4 regions of the Alteromonas sp. AO-Serp genome follow, and region 4 is predicted to be linked to each of the others. Evidence: predicted binding sites of a transcription regulator. Region 4 holds the regulator's gene; each other region holds the start of a gene.
What was found. Region 4 encodes FliA, which starts transcription of late flagellar genes. Its sites were predicted from a motif close to CTAAAGNTNNNNNNNNNNNNGCCGATA; they were not measured.
Positions count from the first base shown of each region.

Region 1: a site for FliA is predicted at 1,508-1,534, ahead of QVA83_RS08255 (DUF3530 family protein). Genes of this name have one in related genera too.
Region 2: a site for FliA is predicted at 1,695-1,721, ahead of QVA83_RS04560 (DUF5610 domain-containing protein). Genes of this name have one in related genera too.
Region 3: a site for FliA is predicted at 1,714-1,740, ahead of pomA (flagellar motor protein PomA). Genes of this name have one in related genera too.

Region 1 covers NZ_JAFLMX010000108.1:259-3,932, forward strand. Annotated here, with positions in the region: partial or broken gene QVA83_RS08245 (RNA polymerase-associated protein RapA) at 1-705, shown strand, start outside; gene rluA (bifunctional tRNA pseudouridine(32) synthase/23S rRNA pseudouridine(746) synthase RluA) at 755-1,471, shown strand; gene QVA83_RS08255 (DUF3530 family protein) at 1,622-2,509, shown strand; gene QVA83_RS08260 (hypothetical protein) at 2,652-2,975, shown strand; gene QVA83_RS08265 (AmpG family muropeptide MFS transporter) at 3,019-3,674, shown strand, end outside.
Region 2 covers NZ_JAFLMX010000053.1:443-4,116, reverse strand. Annotated here, with positions in the region: gene fabR (HTH-type transcriptional repressor FabR) at 1-366, shown strand, start outside; gene trmA (tRNA (uridine(54)-C5)-methyltransferase TrmA) at 477-1,574, opposite strand; gene QVA83_RS04560 (DUF5610 domain-containing protein) at 1,751-3,064, shown strand; gene QVA83_RS04555 (RNA recognition motif domain-containing protein) at 3,144-3,608, opposite strand.
Region 3 covers NZ_JAFLMX010000279.1:25,311-28,984, reverse strand. Annotated here, with positions in the region: gene dxs (1-deoxy-D-xylulose-5-phosphate synthase) at 1-185, opposite strand, end outside; gene QVA83_RS18420 (farnesyl diphosphate synthase) at 218-1,108, opposite strand; gene xseB (exodeoxyribonuclease VII small subunit) at 1,138-1,380, opposite strand; gene pomA (flagellar motor protein PomA) at 1,791-2,552, shown strand; gene QVA83_RS18405 (flagellar motor protein MotB) at 2,552-3,481, shown strand; gene QVA83_RS18400 (SAM-dependent methyltransferase) at 3,569-3,674, opposite strand, start outside.
Region 4 covers NZ_JAFLMX010000002.1:64,458-68,131, forward strand. Annotated here, with positions in the region: gene flhF (flagellar biosynthesis GTPase FlhF) at 1-328, shown strand, start outside; gene QVA83_RS00390 (MinD/ParA family protein) at 334-1,200, shown strand; gene QVA83_RS00395 (RNA polymerase sigma factor FliA) at 1,197-1,928, shown strand; gene cheY (chemotaxis response regulator CheY) at 1,965-2,348, shown strand; gene QVA83_RS00405 (protein phosphatase CheZ) at 2,383-3,138, shown strand; gene QVA83_RS00410 (chemotaxis protein CheA) at 3,151-3,674, shown strand, end outside.

The sequences.
Region 1 (3,674 bases), on a different contig from region 4:
GGTGTTCAGCAGGACGAAAAAGGCAATGACTGCTTTATTCTTATGCCAACTGAATCGATGGTGAGCCAGCTTCCAGGTCTTGACCCAGAAGGCATGACGGTTACTTACAAGCGCCGTGTAGCCACCACGCTAGAAAACGTACAGTTTTTAAGTTGGGATCATCCACTTGTGCATACCGCCATGGACGTAGTACTCACCGACGTACACGGAAAGAGCAGCATGGGCTTCATTGCCGAGCCGTCTTTGCCAAAAGGCGCTTATTGGGTTGAGGCGTTGTTTGTGCTGCAGGCGCAAGCGCCTAAAGCGCTTCAGTTGGGTCGCTTCTTACCTCAAACGCCCGTGCGAGTGTGTTTAGATGCGCAAGGAAACCCGTCTGAATTAAGCTTCGACGTTAAGCGTAAAATTGGACGTAAGATCTCGGCTCAGCTTCTAAAAGCCTTGCAACAGCCGCTTGAGCTTGCCATTGAAAAGGCGCGTAAACTTGCCCATCAGCAAGCTAACCAAAAGCAACACGATGCACTTAACAGCATGCACAGCACGCTTAACGAAGAAATACAGCGCTTGCGAGATCTTCAAAAGCGTAACCCAGCAGTACGTGACAGCGAAATTGAGTTTATTGAAACGCAAATGAACGCCCTTGATAAAGTTATTCAGGATGCAGATGTTCAGCTGGACGCCATTCGTATTGTGGTAAATAACCCGTAACCTCGAAAGGTTAAACATTCAAAAGCGACTGTGAAGTAACGAGTACATAATGGCGAACCCAAGTTTTGTTTATAACCCACCGATGACACCTTATCTTGATATTTTGTATCAAGATGAGGACATGGTGGTTGCGCATAAACCTAGCGGGCTATTGAGCGTTCCGGGCAAAGCATTGGAGCACCGCGACTCGCTAATTAGCCGGGTGAACCGAGTGTATCCCACCGCCACAGTAGTGCATCGCTTAGACATGGCGACTTCGGGTATTTTGGTGCTGGCGCTTAATAAAGATAGTCATCGCCATATCTCGAAACAGTTTGAGTTACGTCAAACTAAAAAGCGCTACTTCGCCCGAGTTCATGGACATGTAGAACAAGACAGCGGAGAGGTTAACCTTCCCCTTATTTGCGACTGGCCAAACAGGCCAAAGCAAATGGTAGACTTCGAGCGCGGTAAAAAAGCCGTAACGCACTTTGACGTCATTGAGCGCACACTGGATGAAAAAGAGCGACCCTATTCTCTCGTTGCCCTTTATCCCATTACCGGTCGCTCTCACCAACTGCGAGTACATATGCTTGCTTTGGGTCACCCTATTTTGGGAGATAGACTCTATGCGCATGAAGAAGCGTTATCCATGGCGCCTCGTTTACAGCTTCATGCTGAAAGCTTGAGTCTTTCGCACCCGACACTTGGGCATTGGCTGCACTTTAATGTCGCCATCCCTTTTAGTCCGTTTTGCCCAAAGCCGCTCTCAGAAAGTTTTGAGTAGCGTTTTAACGCTATTCAACTTTATCAATAGACTCCATTTTAGTTTTAACGCACCCTGCCGATAACCTTCGTATAACGCTTGATGTACGAATTAATTTGATGCTGTCCAAGCTGAATAGATCCAGATTAAGGTAAAGGCAAACCACATTTTATGAAAAGGCACGCTCTCCTTTTAACATTTGCTGTTATTGTTTCGCTATTGCCTATGACAGCTCACTGTGACTTTTTCACAGATGTTAGTCACGCCTATCTGCCTGGAGAAGTGAAACCTTTGATGATTGGAGAAGTTGAATCCCCAATTATTGAAATTGAAGCGCAAACACCATTACCTTTGGGTGTGGCTATCATACTCACAGAGCCTTTTCCCTCTAGCCTTACGCTCGCGCAGGGAAATAGCCTTGCCAACATGCTTGCAGAAAAAGGCTGGAATGTAGTGATAAGTCCGTTTAATTTGCCGGTCAATGTCACGTCCCAGCAGAACCTACCTGCTGAATCTACAAACACCGACATGTCAGACTCTGAAACTACGTCTATGTCAGCCCAAAATATCCACCCCAGAAGTAATCAACTTACGCAGTATCTCAATTTTGAATCAGCAACTTCAGCGCTGAGGGTACAACTCAATGCATTGAATAATTATTTACAAGACAATTCAGGCTACCGTATGGTCATTGCACAAGGCATGCTGGCCACAACTTACTTGTCCGTCGTAGAGCAACAGCCTCAACTTCATCCAGACACTTTCGTAGCCATTTCACCTTTTTGGCCAGAAGAATCAACGAACACATTAGTTATAGATAATATAGCGCAGTCCAGCTTTCCAATATTGGATCTGTCACTAAGTGGATTTAACGACTGGGCGAACAGTACCACGCAAAAGCGAAAGATTAGCGCAAAAAACGCACTAAAGATGCACTATCGGCAAATAATTATTCCCAGCAATTTATTAGCCTTTAGTATAAAGGAGTTTCAGAAATCCCCTCATATTCAGATAGTTGCAAATAGCACTATTGGTTGGACTCGCCACCTAGGCTGGTAATTCGATAATTAACCGATTACGCTAAATTAGTATCCAAAACAATTACCTAAATTTAATGGTGTAAATAGCAAGCCTCTGTCCTAAGCAGTAAGATTGTTATGAACTATAATACTTTTAGCAAACATAAACGGTTGAGTTACTTGTGAGTGTTCAAGATTTCGTAGATAACAAAGCAAAGCAGCTGTGTTTCTATTTGAGAGCATTTTGGCAAGGAGAGCTTCCTATCGAGGAGATCGAGCTATTCTTTTGGGATAGTATGGAAGAATGGGGGCAAATTGATTACACCTTAACGCAGCCCTACACACAAAAAGAACGGGTTTTTTGGCATTTACTTCACCAAGTGCATTATTGGAATGAAGATAAGCTAATTAACGACCAGTTTCTTGTAGATGAACTAAATAACTGCGTGAATTTCCTTGAAGGTTTGGGTCATTGCCCACTCGACTGCGTAGGCATTCGTCCATAGTAAAATTTTCACTTCAACGCGTTATTGCTTCTCACTGTGGTTCATGGCTCAATATGCTTTTGTATTCTTGCCTAAGGCCGCAGTTTTGCTCAACGCTTTAAAAACGTTTAACGACAAACGATACCTCAGTATATTTCTTTTCGGCATTTCCAGTGGCTTCCCTTGGATCATGATTGGTTCAGTGCTATCTGCTTGGCTCAAAGATGAAGGTTTGTCTCGCTCGGCCATCGGCTTATTCGGCATTATTTTCGCGACATACTCTTTTAATTTCCTCTGGTCTCCGCTTGTCGACAAAATCAAGCCCCCACTATTAGGTCAACGACGAGGTTGGATTTTCGCTATGCAAGGCTGTGTAGTTTTGCTGTGTTTAGTGATGTCTCAACTCACTGCAGACCAAGATTTGTTTTATGTTGCATTAATCGGCTTGCTTATTGCTATTGCCTCAGCCACGCAAGATATCGCCATCGATGGTTTTCGCATTGACTGTATTGCCCAAGACGACAAAGACGGCATGTCAGCTGCGTCTTCAGTAGCCACCGCTGGCTGGTGGACAGGGTATGGCGGGCTTGGTGCTATCCCGTTCTTCTTGGCTGACATGACATCTTGGACTTGGCCAAACATTTATCTTTTACTCGGTGCTCTCATGGCTTTATTAATGTGCGCCACGTATTTAGCGAACGAGCCACAAATTGACCGCGA
Region 2 (3,674 bases), on a different contig from region 4:
CGGCGTATAGCCTCTGGAGGTGGCGTAATACATACTTCTGTTGAAACCTTCATGGAATTTATTGCGGCAAATACAAACGTATTTCGTTTATTACTACGCGAGCATACTGGTACGTCGTCGGCTTATCGGTTGGCAGTATTTAGAGAGATTCAACACTTCATCGACGAGTTGACCGACTACATTATTGAACAGCAGGGCGTAGAATACGCATGCGCGCAGCTTCAAGCTGATGCTATGGTAAGGCTCGTATTCAGTGCTGGGGCAGAGGCATTAGAAGCAGACGATAAACTTCGCCGAGAAATCGGTGAGAGAGTGAAAGCGCAGCTTCGCTTCGTTCAACTAGGTGCAACGCAAAAAAGCGTATAATTGAATTAGTGGTTTAAGTCCACATCGTTTGCTCTAATCAAAGCCACCTTATTTTAATACGTCTTCATAGGCCTTTGTGACTCCAAAGGCCTTGTCAATTTGTACCAAAACTAACTTTTGCGTGTAAGTAAAACGCCAGCCTCAATGTGATGAGTAAACGGGAATTGATCGAATAATGCCGATTGAGCAACGTCGTGAGTTTCGCTTAAAAGCTCAAGGTTTTGCGCCAACGTTTCAGGGTTACACGAGATATACACGATATTATCGTAATCCTGAATCATTCTAAGCGAGTCTTCATCTAACCCAGCTCTTGGTGGGTCAACCAATACAGTTGTGAAATTATATGTACTTAGATCAATGCCTTCTAAGCGACTAAACGTACGTTCACCTTTCATAGCCTGAGTAAATTCTTCAGCGGCGAGTCTTACGATCTTCACATTGTTGAGCTGATTTTGTTCAATATTAAACTGCGCAGCTTGTACAGAGGGCTTGGCTATTTCGGTCCCCACAACATTATCGAAGTGAAGCGCTAGCGGCAGTGAGAAGTTACCTGCACCGCAATACATCTCCAGTAAATCGCCAGAGAGCGGCTTTACGCAATCTAGTGCCCATTCAATCATGCTACAGTTCACTTCGGCATTGGGCTGAGTGAAGCTATTTTCGATATGCTTAAATATGAATTCTTTGCCATTAACGGGTAAGCGCTCAATAACAAAATCGTTGTCGATAATAAGCTTTTGTTTTCTCGCACGGCCGATGATGTTTACTTTCGGAAAGTGAGCCTCGAGTTTCGCCTTTAATTCTTTTGCAGCCTCTTGCCACTTCTCATCTAGTTGACGATGGTATAAAAGGCTGATGACAAGCTCGCCAGATAGTGCAGAAAGATAATCGATTTGAAAAAGCTTCTTTCTTAGCGCTTCATTTGGTCTTACTTCTTTTAACAACAGCGCCATAGCATCGTTTATTACTTTACAAGCAGGAGGAAAGCTATCTACGCGGTACTTTTCTTTTGTTTCTTGGTTGAACATGATGTGAAACAAATCATCGCCCTCATGCCATACTCTAAATTCGGCGCGCATACGGTAGTGCGTTGGTTGCGATGGAAATACGGTTAAGTCAGGCGCATTGAACGGAGAAAGTAACGCAGTAAGACGTTCTACTTTTTCGTCCAACTGAGCTTGATAGCGTTGTTGTTCGGTCGCGGTCATAAAATTCTCCATTCAATGTTGAGGTCGCGAATTGTAGTCCCTTATAAAATAACTGCAACAAGCGCTATCTACTTCTGCATTATTATTAGGAACGACCCAGTAAAAAAAGCTGTATTAAAATTAAACAATACTGATTCTTTGCCGATAATAAGATTGAGGATAGTGAGGATCAAATTATGAACGTGGGTCAAATTAAGGCTTTTATGGGCGACCAGAAGGTCGATCAAAAAGCAGATCAAAAGGCATCAGTTCACCCGAACGAAATGTTGAAAAAGCAGTTACAGCAAGACGGATTGCAGCAAGCGGCTGAGTTTTCTAAACAACAAGCGGCATCAGTATCTGTTTCCAGTAGCCAAACTAGCATCGGCTTACGTGTGGTGAGTAGCAGCCTTAACCAAGCGTTAGTTATAGATGGCCAAAAGCCACAAGAAGCCAAAGAGAAAAGCATTGAAGATAAGTCGAACAGTTTGTTCGACTTTGAAAAAGTTGCCAGAAACGTACTTAAGTTCGTAGGTGGCGTTATTAGAGGTGCGGCAATCGGTGGTGCCAGCGAAGAAAAGCTTAATGGCTTATTTAGCCAAGCGAGAGAAGGCGTAAGCCGTGGATTCGCTATGGCTGAAAAAGACCTCGCTGGTTTTATGAATGAAGAGATTGAGCAAGGAATGACAAAAAGCCGCGATCTAATCGATACAGGAATAAACGATCTGGAAACTGACATATTTGGTCGCCAGCAGCCGAACGCTATAACGCTTTCGTCCTTAAACGCGGTAGCTGCATCGGATGAGAAAAGCGGAAGCTTGCTGATTCGAACTAAAGATGGCGACGAAGTGAGTTTTAGTTTTGAGAGTCTTCGCTCGTTCCAAGCGTCTCAACAACTTAATTTCCAAGCACAGGCATCTCAGGAGCAATCAGGCGGTAGTGGCGAGCAAGGCGAAAACAATTTTTCAGCGTCATACCAACAACAAACTTCGTACCAATACTATGAGCGAAGCGGTATTAGCTTTTCATTGAAAGGCGAGCTTGATGAAGATGAGTTAGAGTCGATAGCTGATTTGGTTGGTCAAGTTCAGGATCTCGCCGACACCTTTTACAGTGGTGACATCGACAAAGCATTTGAAGAAGCGTTAAGTTTAGGCTTTGACGATAAAGAGTTAGTTGGCTACGCGTTACAGTTAAATAGAACAACACAGACCGAAGTGCTAAAGACGTATGAGAACATCCAACATTACAATGAAGACAAAAGCGATAATTCGAAGTTTGGAAATGTGGTTAGCCCTATAGCGCAATATCTAGAAAAGATGATGGATACTTTTGCTAATGCCGAAAGTACGTTAGGAAGTAACGAAGACTATAATACCTTAATAGGTGGGTTGATTAATGAGATGAAAGACGTGCAAGTGCCAGATCTTGTATCTGCTATAAATAGGTTTCATGCTTTCAATCAAACGTTACTTAATGGACTTCCTCAATCTGCTGAGACAAGTGAATAACTAACTATTTGTTAATATAAAAGCCCGGTAGCGAAAGCTAACCGGGCTTTTTTATAGCCTATAAACCGTACTCACAAAATTATGCGTGTTCGACTTTGTCTTTTGCAGGGCGAACTTTTAGGGTTCGCTCCTGAAAGATTGAGTCGTTAGTTTTATCGATAACGCTGTTTAAGTCGTCAGTTACAACTTCGATAAAACCGTATCCTTTTCTTTTTCCAGTTTTACGATCCTTCATTAAGCGAACCGACTGTACTTCAATAAAGCTACTGAAGTATTCCTTTACTGCGTTCTCGTTTGCTCTATAAGGCAAATTACCCACATATAAAGTTTCTACTGATCCGTCATTAGAATGTGCTCTGGCATCTGAGGAAGATGGACTTTGAATAAGAGACGCTAGCCAAGGAGTAACGATACCGCTGATCAGCAGAGCTGCTGAGACGGTCAGTGGAACATGGACGTTTAAACTAGCAGAAGAAAATAACAAGTAACCTGCAATTGCAAAAATAGCGCTAATAACAGCGCATTGAATAAAGCCTACTTTCATATACCTACCTTTCTATTGTTTATTATGGTGTTGGAGGCTGTATATAGTTTACTCATTTGTAACAAA
Region 3 (3,674 bases), on a different contig from region 4:
GCGACGGTCAGTTCCACTGTGCCTAAACCAGATGCAAAATGCCCACTAGTTTGGCTTACGCTGTTAAGTAAGTACTCACGCAACTCATCGGCGAGCTCGCGTAATTTGTCTTGGGGCAACTGCCTCAATTTATCGGGTGTTTGCGCAAGCGCAAGCGTTGGGTAATGTTGGAGATCTAAACTCATGTACTTATTATCTTTTTCAACATGGCGCGTGGCTAATGGTCGCGTTTTACCAAAAGCTCGCTAAACGCAATTAAACTGTCAGTATTGTAGGGTAAACGCGCCAATGCTTGAAGTGCATTATCGTGAAGCATTTCTAATTCTTGTTTAGCGCCTGTAATACCAAGTTTGGCTGGAAAGGTATTTTTCCCTAACGCTTCGTCTGACCCCGCGGGCTTACCTAATTTTTCGCTACTGCCTTCCACATCTAAAATATCGTCTTGAACTTGGAAAGCTAGCCCAATATCCGCGGCATAAGCCATTAAGTCAATTTTAGTTTGAGGCAGTAAGCCTTCACTAACAATGGCGACCATTTCTATGCAGGCTTTTAACAATGCACCGGTTTTCAATCTATGCAGCTGTTTTAGTTCTTCTAGCGAGATGGTTTTGCCGGTGCTGGCTAAATCGATAGCTTGCCCGCCGCACATACCTATGTAACCCGCACTTTTCGCAAGTACAGACAGTAACTGGCTACGCTTTGTTTCAGCATACGTGCTTAATGGCGCATCAGCTAACACTGTAAAGGCAAGTGCCTGCAGCGCATCGCCAGCTAAAATAGCGGTAGCCTCATCAAAGGCGATATGACAGGTTGGCATACCGCGGCGCAAGTCGTCGTCGTCCATGGCTGGTAAATCGTCGTGGACTAACGAGTAGGCGTGCACACATTCAATGGCCATACTAATAGCCATTTGGTCTTTTTTGGGCACGTCTAGGGTGTTACCTACCACTTGAACAAGTAGTGGTCGCATCCGTTTACCGCCAGCAAGTAAGGCGTGACGCATTGCGTCTTTCAAGCGCGGCGCGTAATCGGGTAATTCGTCAATTAATGTAAGAAGAGATGCATCAGTTTGCTGTTTAACTTGCTGATGCAAAGCAGAAAAATTCATAGATTGCCTGTTAGTTAAAAATGAACGATTTATGGCTGTTCACTTTCAGGAAGAGGGTGGAGCGTTTCTTCGCCTTGTTCACTGAGCAGTATCTTTACTTTTTGCTCGGCGTTTTCAAGAGATTGTTGGCCTTGGCGGGAAAGTGCTATACCGCGCTCAAATTTTTCTAGTGCTTTATTAAGAGGCAGATCACCGCTTTCCATTTCGTTAACGATAGCTTCTAGTTCTGATAAAGTTTCTTCAAAAGACGCTGATGCTTTTTCTGTCGTCATAAAAACACTCAATATAGTGGCCAAAATACGTATACCGCGCACATTAACCGAGGGTTGCACAAGGGTCAAATGGTTTGTCCGTATATCGCCTATATCACAGTAACATAGCTTTTTTTTCATCCAGTTCAAAAGGCAACATACAAGCAAATTGTGCTATATTCGATGCAAGGCTCAGTAACCTTTCAGAAGTAACCGTGTTATTTACTGTGAAGGAAAAAGTAAGGAGCTGAAAAAGCGCTAGGTATTTTAGTTTAGAAAAAAGACAAAGCTGCGCTTTTGCATAGAACCTACTTCATAATAAACAAATAAATGTGATATTTTTCAATAATGTCGTTTTAGTATTTCTATCTTTTGCCGATAGGGTATTTGTACACTAACAGCACTGACTGCGCATAAATGGGGAAGAGTGAGTGGATTTAGCAACCGTCATAGGTATGTTGGGCGCCATTGGTTTCATAGTTATGGCTATGATTCTGGGCGGCAGCTTGGGCATGTTCATCGACGTGCAATCAATACTTATTGTATTCGGGGGAACACTATTTGTTGTCCTATCTCAGTTTACGTTGGGCCAATTCTTCAGTGCGGGTAAAGTTGCTGGCAAAGCATTCATGTTCAAAATTGAAACGCCTGAAGAGCTTATCGAGAAGATTGTTGAAATGGCAGACGCTGCGCGAAAAGGCGGGTTTCTGGCACTAGAAGAAGCGGAAATTTCAAATGAGTTCATGCAAAAAGGTGTGGACATGCTGGTTGACGGCCACGACATTGAAGTGGTGAGAGAAACGTTAGCTAAAGATATTTCTATGACAACGGAAAGGCATGAGTTCGGCGCTTCTATATTTAAAGGAATGGGTGACGTAGCACCAGCGATGGGTATGATTGGTACTTTGATCGGTCTGGTTGCCATGCTTTCAAACATGGATGACCCTAAAGCCATCGGCCCTGCCATGGCGGTAGCGCTATTAACCACGCTTTATGGTGCCTTTTTTGCCAACGTCGTGTGTTTGCCAATTGCCTTTAAACTGGCGGTAAGAGCTGGAGAAGAGAAGTTAAACCAGAGTCTTGTTCTTGACGGTATTGTGGGTATAGCCGACGGCCAGAACCCACGTGTTATCGAAGGGGTATTAAAGAACTACCTTGCGGCGAGTAAACGCGGAAGCGCAGAGGAAGAGTAATGGCCGAAGAAGAATGCCCAAAATGTCCCCCCGAGGGGCTTCCAGCCTGGATGGGAACCTTCGCAGACCTGATGTCGTTGCTTATGTGCTTCTTTGTACTGCTACTTTCGTTTTCGGAAATGGACGTACTGAAGTTTAAACAAATTGCAGGCTCTATGAAGTTTGCTTTTGGTGTGCAAAATAAAATTGAAGTAAAAGATATTCCAAAGGGCACCAGTGTTATTGCTATGGAATTTCGTCCGGGTAAACCTGACCCTACGCCCATTGAATCCATTCAGCAGCAAACTAACGAAATGACCCAGCAAATGCTGGAATTTCAGGCTGGTAACGAAGACTCTGCCGGAGGAAGGCAGAAGCAGCGCGGCGAGCAGCGTGGCGGACAATCTCAACAAACGGCTACTGAGTCGTCTTCATCGGCTGAGCAAAGCACCGATCAGTCGCAAATGGCTGAACTGATGAAAAAAGTAGCGCAGCAATTAGAAAAACAAATTCTAGATGGTTCGGTGGAAATGGAATCGTTGGGTCAGCAGTTAACCATTCGAATCCGTGAAAACGGTTCCTTCTCGGCGGGCTCGGCCTTTTTGCAGCCCCAATTCCAACCGGTGTTGAGAAAAATAGGTACGCTGTTGGCGGATGTGCCTGGAGAAATCGAAATTTCAGGGCACAGTGACGGCCAGCATATTGCTAATGAACTCTATCGTTCTAATTGGGACTTGTCAGCGCAGCGCGCTGTAGCGGTCGCTGAAGCCATGCGGACCGCGCCAGGGTTTGACGAAAGTCGTATGTCGGTAGTGGGTAAGGCAGATACCGATCCAATTGTAGAAAATGCCACTACACCTTCAGACCGAGCGCAAAATCGCCGCGTTGAAATTAATATCAATCAGGGTAAGCCAATGCTGTCGAAGCCTATATCAGTTGTAGATGAGTAGTGCTTTGACCTAGTGTCAGCTTCAAACAAGAAAGCGGCGCCAAAAGGGCGCCGCTTTTTTTGTCACTACTATCGATAATTAGCGTTGTTAAACACGAGCCAAATCAAGTCTGTAATGAGGCTTTGAAATCACAAGCTGAACGGTACTGATTGTTCTTTCTAAAAAACCACCTTCACAATATTTCAGGTAGTAG
Region 4 (3,674 bases):
TAACGGACAAATGCCAAATGTTAAAAAATATTTGGTAGCGCAAGCAAATACGCAATATCCTGCTTTGCAGAGAATCATTCAAGCGTATGATGATATTGAACTAAGTGGCTGTATTTTCACAAAGTTAGATGAGTGCTACTCTTTAGGAGAGGTGCTTAGTGCAGCGGTTGAATACCAATTACCGGTTAGTTATGTCACCGATGGTCAAAAAGTACCTGAAGACATTAAGATTGCAGAAGCGAAATCTTTGGTTTCCGCTGCTGCAAAGCTTTATAAAAAGTACGGTTTGAATCATACTAGTGGTAACAACGCAATTAAAACAGCATAAGCAGTATGATTGACGACCAAGCGAGTAGCTTAAGAAAAATGAAGCAATCACGGTTAATCAAAGTAATCGCCGTCACCGGTGGCAAAGGTGGCGTAGGTAAAACAAACATTACATTGAACACCGCTATCGCCATGGCGAAGCAAGGTAAACGTGTAATGGTTCTCGATGCGGACCTCGGTCTTGCTAACGTAGACGTTATGTTAGGTTTGCGTGTTGAGAAAAACTTATCCCACGTGCTTTCCGGCGAATGTACACTTGATGAAGTACTAGTGACCGGTCCGCACGGAATAAAGATTGCCCCTGCCACATCAGGCACGCAGTCGATGGCAGAATTGTCGCCAACGCAACACGCTGGCCTAATTCGTGCCTTCAGTGAGCTGCGCTCGCAGATTGACGTGCTTATCGTTGATACAGCGGCAGGTATTTCAGACATGGTGTTGAGCTTTTCAAAAGCCTCACAAGACATCATGGTCGTTGTGTGTGACGAGCCTACTTCATTGACAGATGCTTATGCATTGATAAAAATTCTGAATAGAGAGCACGGTGTTTTCCGCTTCAAAGTTGTGGCTAATATGGTGCGCGACGTGCGAGAAGGCCAAGAGCTATTTAGTAAATTAAGCAAAGTGACAGGGCGTTTTTTAGATGTTGCACTAGAATTAGTGGCGACAGTACCGTTTGACGAGAACATTCGTAAAGCAGTGCGTAAACAGACAGCCATTGTCGATGCTTACCCAGGTTCACCGGCAGCCGTTGCAATAACACAGTTGGCAAGTAAAGCCTTAACATGGCCTATTCCAGCGCAGCCAGGTGGCCATTTAGAGTTTTTCATTGAACAATTAGTTGCAGAAAAAGCCGTAGGAAGTCAGCGTTGAACAGCAAGGCAGCCGCTTATCAACAACAAACCGATAAAGCGCAGTTAGTCGAAAGACATGCGCCATTGGTTAAGCGTATAGCGCATCACTTGATAGCGCGATTGCCGGCTAGTGTTCTTGTAGACGATTTAATTCAATCAGGCATGATTGGATTATTAGAAGCCGCTCGAAACTTTGATGGTTCAAAAGGAGCCAGCTTTGAAACGTTTGCCGGTATTCGCATTCGCGGTGCTATGCTAGATGAAATTCGCAAAGGGGATTGGACACCGCGTTCAGTTCACCGAAATGGCCGAGCGATCACTGAAGCAATTTCGCAAGTAGAAAGCGAAACAGGCCGCGATGCTAGAGATTCTGATATTGCTGATAAGCTTAATGTAAGCTTGCAGGACTATCACCAAATGCTTAATGAAGTAAATGCCGGAAAGCTGGTAGGTATTGAAGATTTAGGTGTGTCAGAAGATGTTATTTCGACAGAGCAAAATCGAGGTAGCGACGCACCACTGGAAGATTTAATGCAAGGCGCTTTCCAAAAAGCGCTTGCCCATGCAATTACGACATTACCTGAAAGAGAAGCGATTGTACTTTCGCTGTATTATGATGAAGAGCTGAACCTAAGAGAAATTGGTGAGGTTCTTGATGTAAGTGAATCGAGAGTCAGTCAAATTCACAGTCAGGCCATGTTAAAACTCAAATCACGAATGAAGTCGTGGCAAGCTGACGAAGAATAGAAATTAATAACAATTAACCCCTCACTGGAGGCTATTTTGGACAAAAGCATGAAAATTCTCGTGGTCGATGATTTTTCTACCATGAGACGTATCATCAAAAACCTACTTAAAGATTTGGGTTTTTCCAACATCCAGGAAGCGGATGACGGAAGTACTGCATTGCCTATGTTGCAGCAAGGTGATTTCGATTTCGTAGTTACCGATTGGAACATGCCTGGAATGCAGGGTATTGACTTGCTTCGCGCGATTAGAGCCGATGACAAGCTCAAGCACCTACCAGTACTTATGGTTACTGCTGAAGCGAAGAAAGAGCAAATTGTTGCCGCCGCGCAAGCAGGTGTTAATGGCTACGTTGTTAAGCCGTTCACTGCAGCAACACTTAAAGAAAAATTAGATAAAATATTCGAACGTTTAGGTTGATCCAGACGCTCACCAGAGAAATGAGGTTTACTGGATGTCAACGAATGTAAACGTTCCAATTTCGTTGGAAGAAGCAAAACAGCTTGTCACCTACCTTGAAGAGGGTGACAACGCTTCAGCCAATGCCCTATTAGAAGCGGCCTCAATGAAAGAAAACGTTGAGTTATTTGCCGAAGTAGGGAAACTGACGCGTCAGCTCCATGACGCGCTGAATAATTTCCAAATAGACGACCGCATTAAAAATCTCGCGACCGATGATATTCCCGATGCACAATCCCGCCTAACCTACGTAATTGAAGAAACTGAAAAAGCTGCTAATACTACTATGGATGCCGTTGAAGCGAGCATGCCTATAGCTGAAATGCTGTCGGCGCGCATCGAAAAGGTTATGCCTGAGTGGAAGAAGCTGATGAATCGCCAAATAGAGTTGGGTGAATTCAAGGCTTTATGCGCAGACTTAGACGAATTGTTGGAAGAAGGTTCGGCACAGTCAGCTAAACTTACACAGTTACTTACAGAAGTATTGATGGCTCAAGGTTATCAAGACTTAACTGGTCAGGTTATTCGCCGCGTTATCGACTTGGTTAAAGAAGTGGAAGACAGCTTAGTTAACATGCTTACCATGTTTGGTGAACGCGACGGTGCAGAACAAACTAAACCATCTAGCGTTAAGGCCGATAAGGTTGATGGTGTAGAGGCAGAAGGCCCTATCATTGATGCCGATAAGCGCGACGACGTCGTGTCAGGCCAAGATGATGTAGATGATCTTCTGTCTAGCTTAGGTTTTTAGGGGAGCGGGCGCATGTCGTTTGATGTTGACGAGGATATATTACAGGACTTTCTAGTTGAGGCTGGAGAGATACTTGAACAATTACAAGAACAGCTCGTTGATCTTGAGAACAATCCTGAAGATGCGGATTTGCTGAATGCAATTTTCCGTGGTTATCACACAGTTAAAGGGGGAGCAGGGTTCCTGTCTCTTACTGAGTTAGTAGAAATTTGTCACGGTGCGGAAAACGTCTTTGACGTAATGCGTAACGGTCAACGAACACTAACCCCTGAACTGATGGATATTATTCTGCAAGCCACAGATGTGGTGGTTGAAATGTTTGAACGAGTGAAAGCTCGGGATCCATTAGAGCCAGCAGATGCACACCTAGTCGACTTGTTACACAAACTAAGTCGCCCGGAATCTCCAGATGAGAATATTTTTGGTGAACAAAGCGCGCCGGTGTCAGAACCTGAGCCCGCGATTGAAGAGCCAGAATTAGTTGTTGAAGAGCCTACTGCACAGGCACCAAGTTCTGGTGATAGCGGCGGTATTGA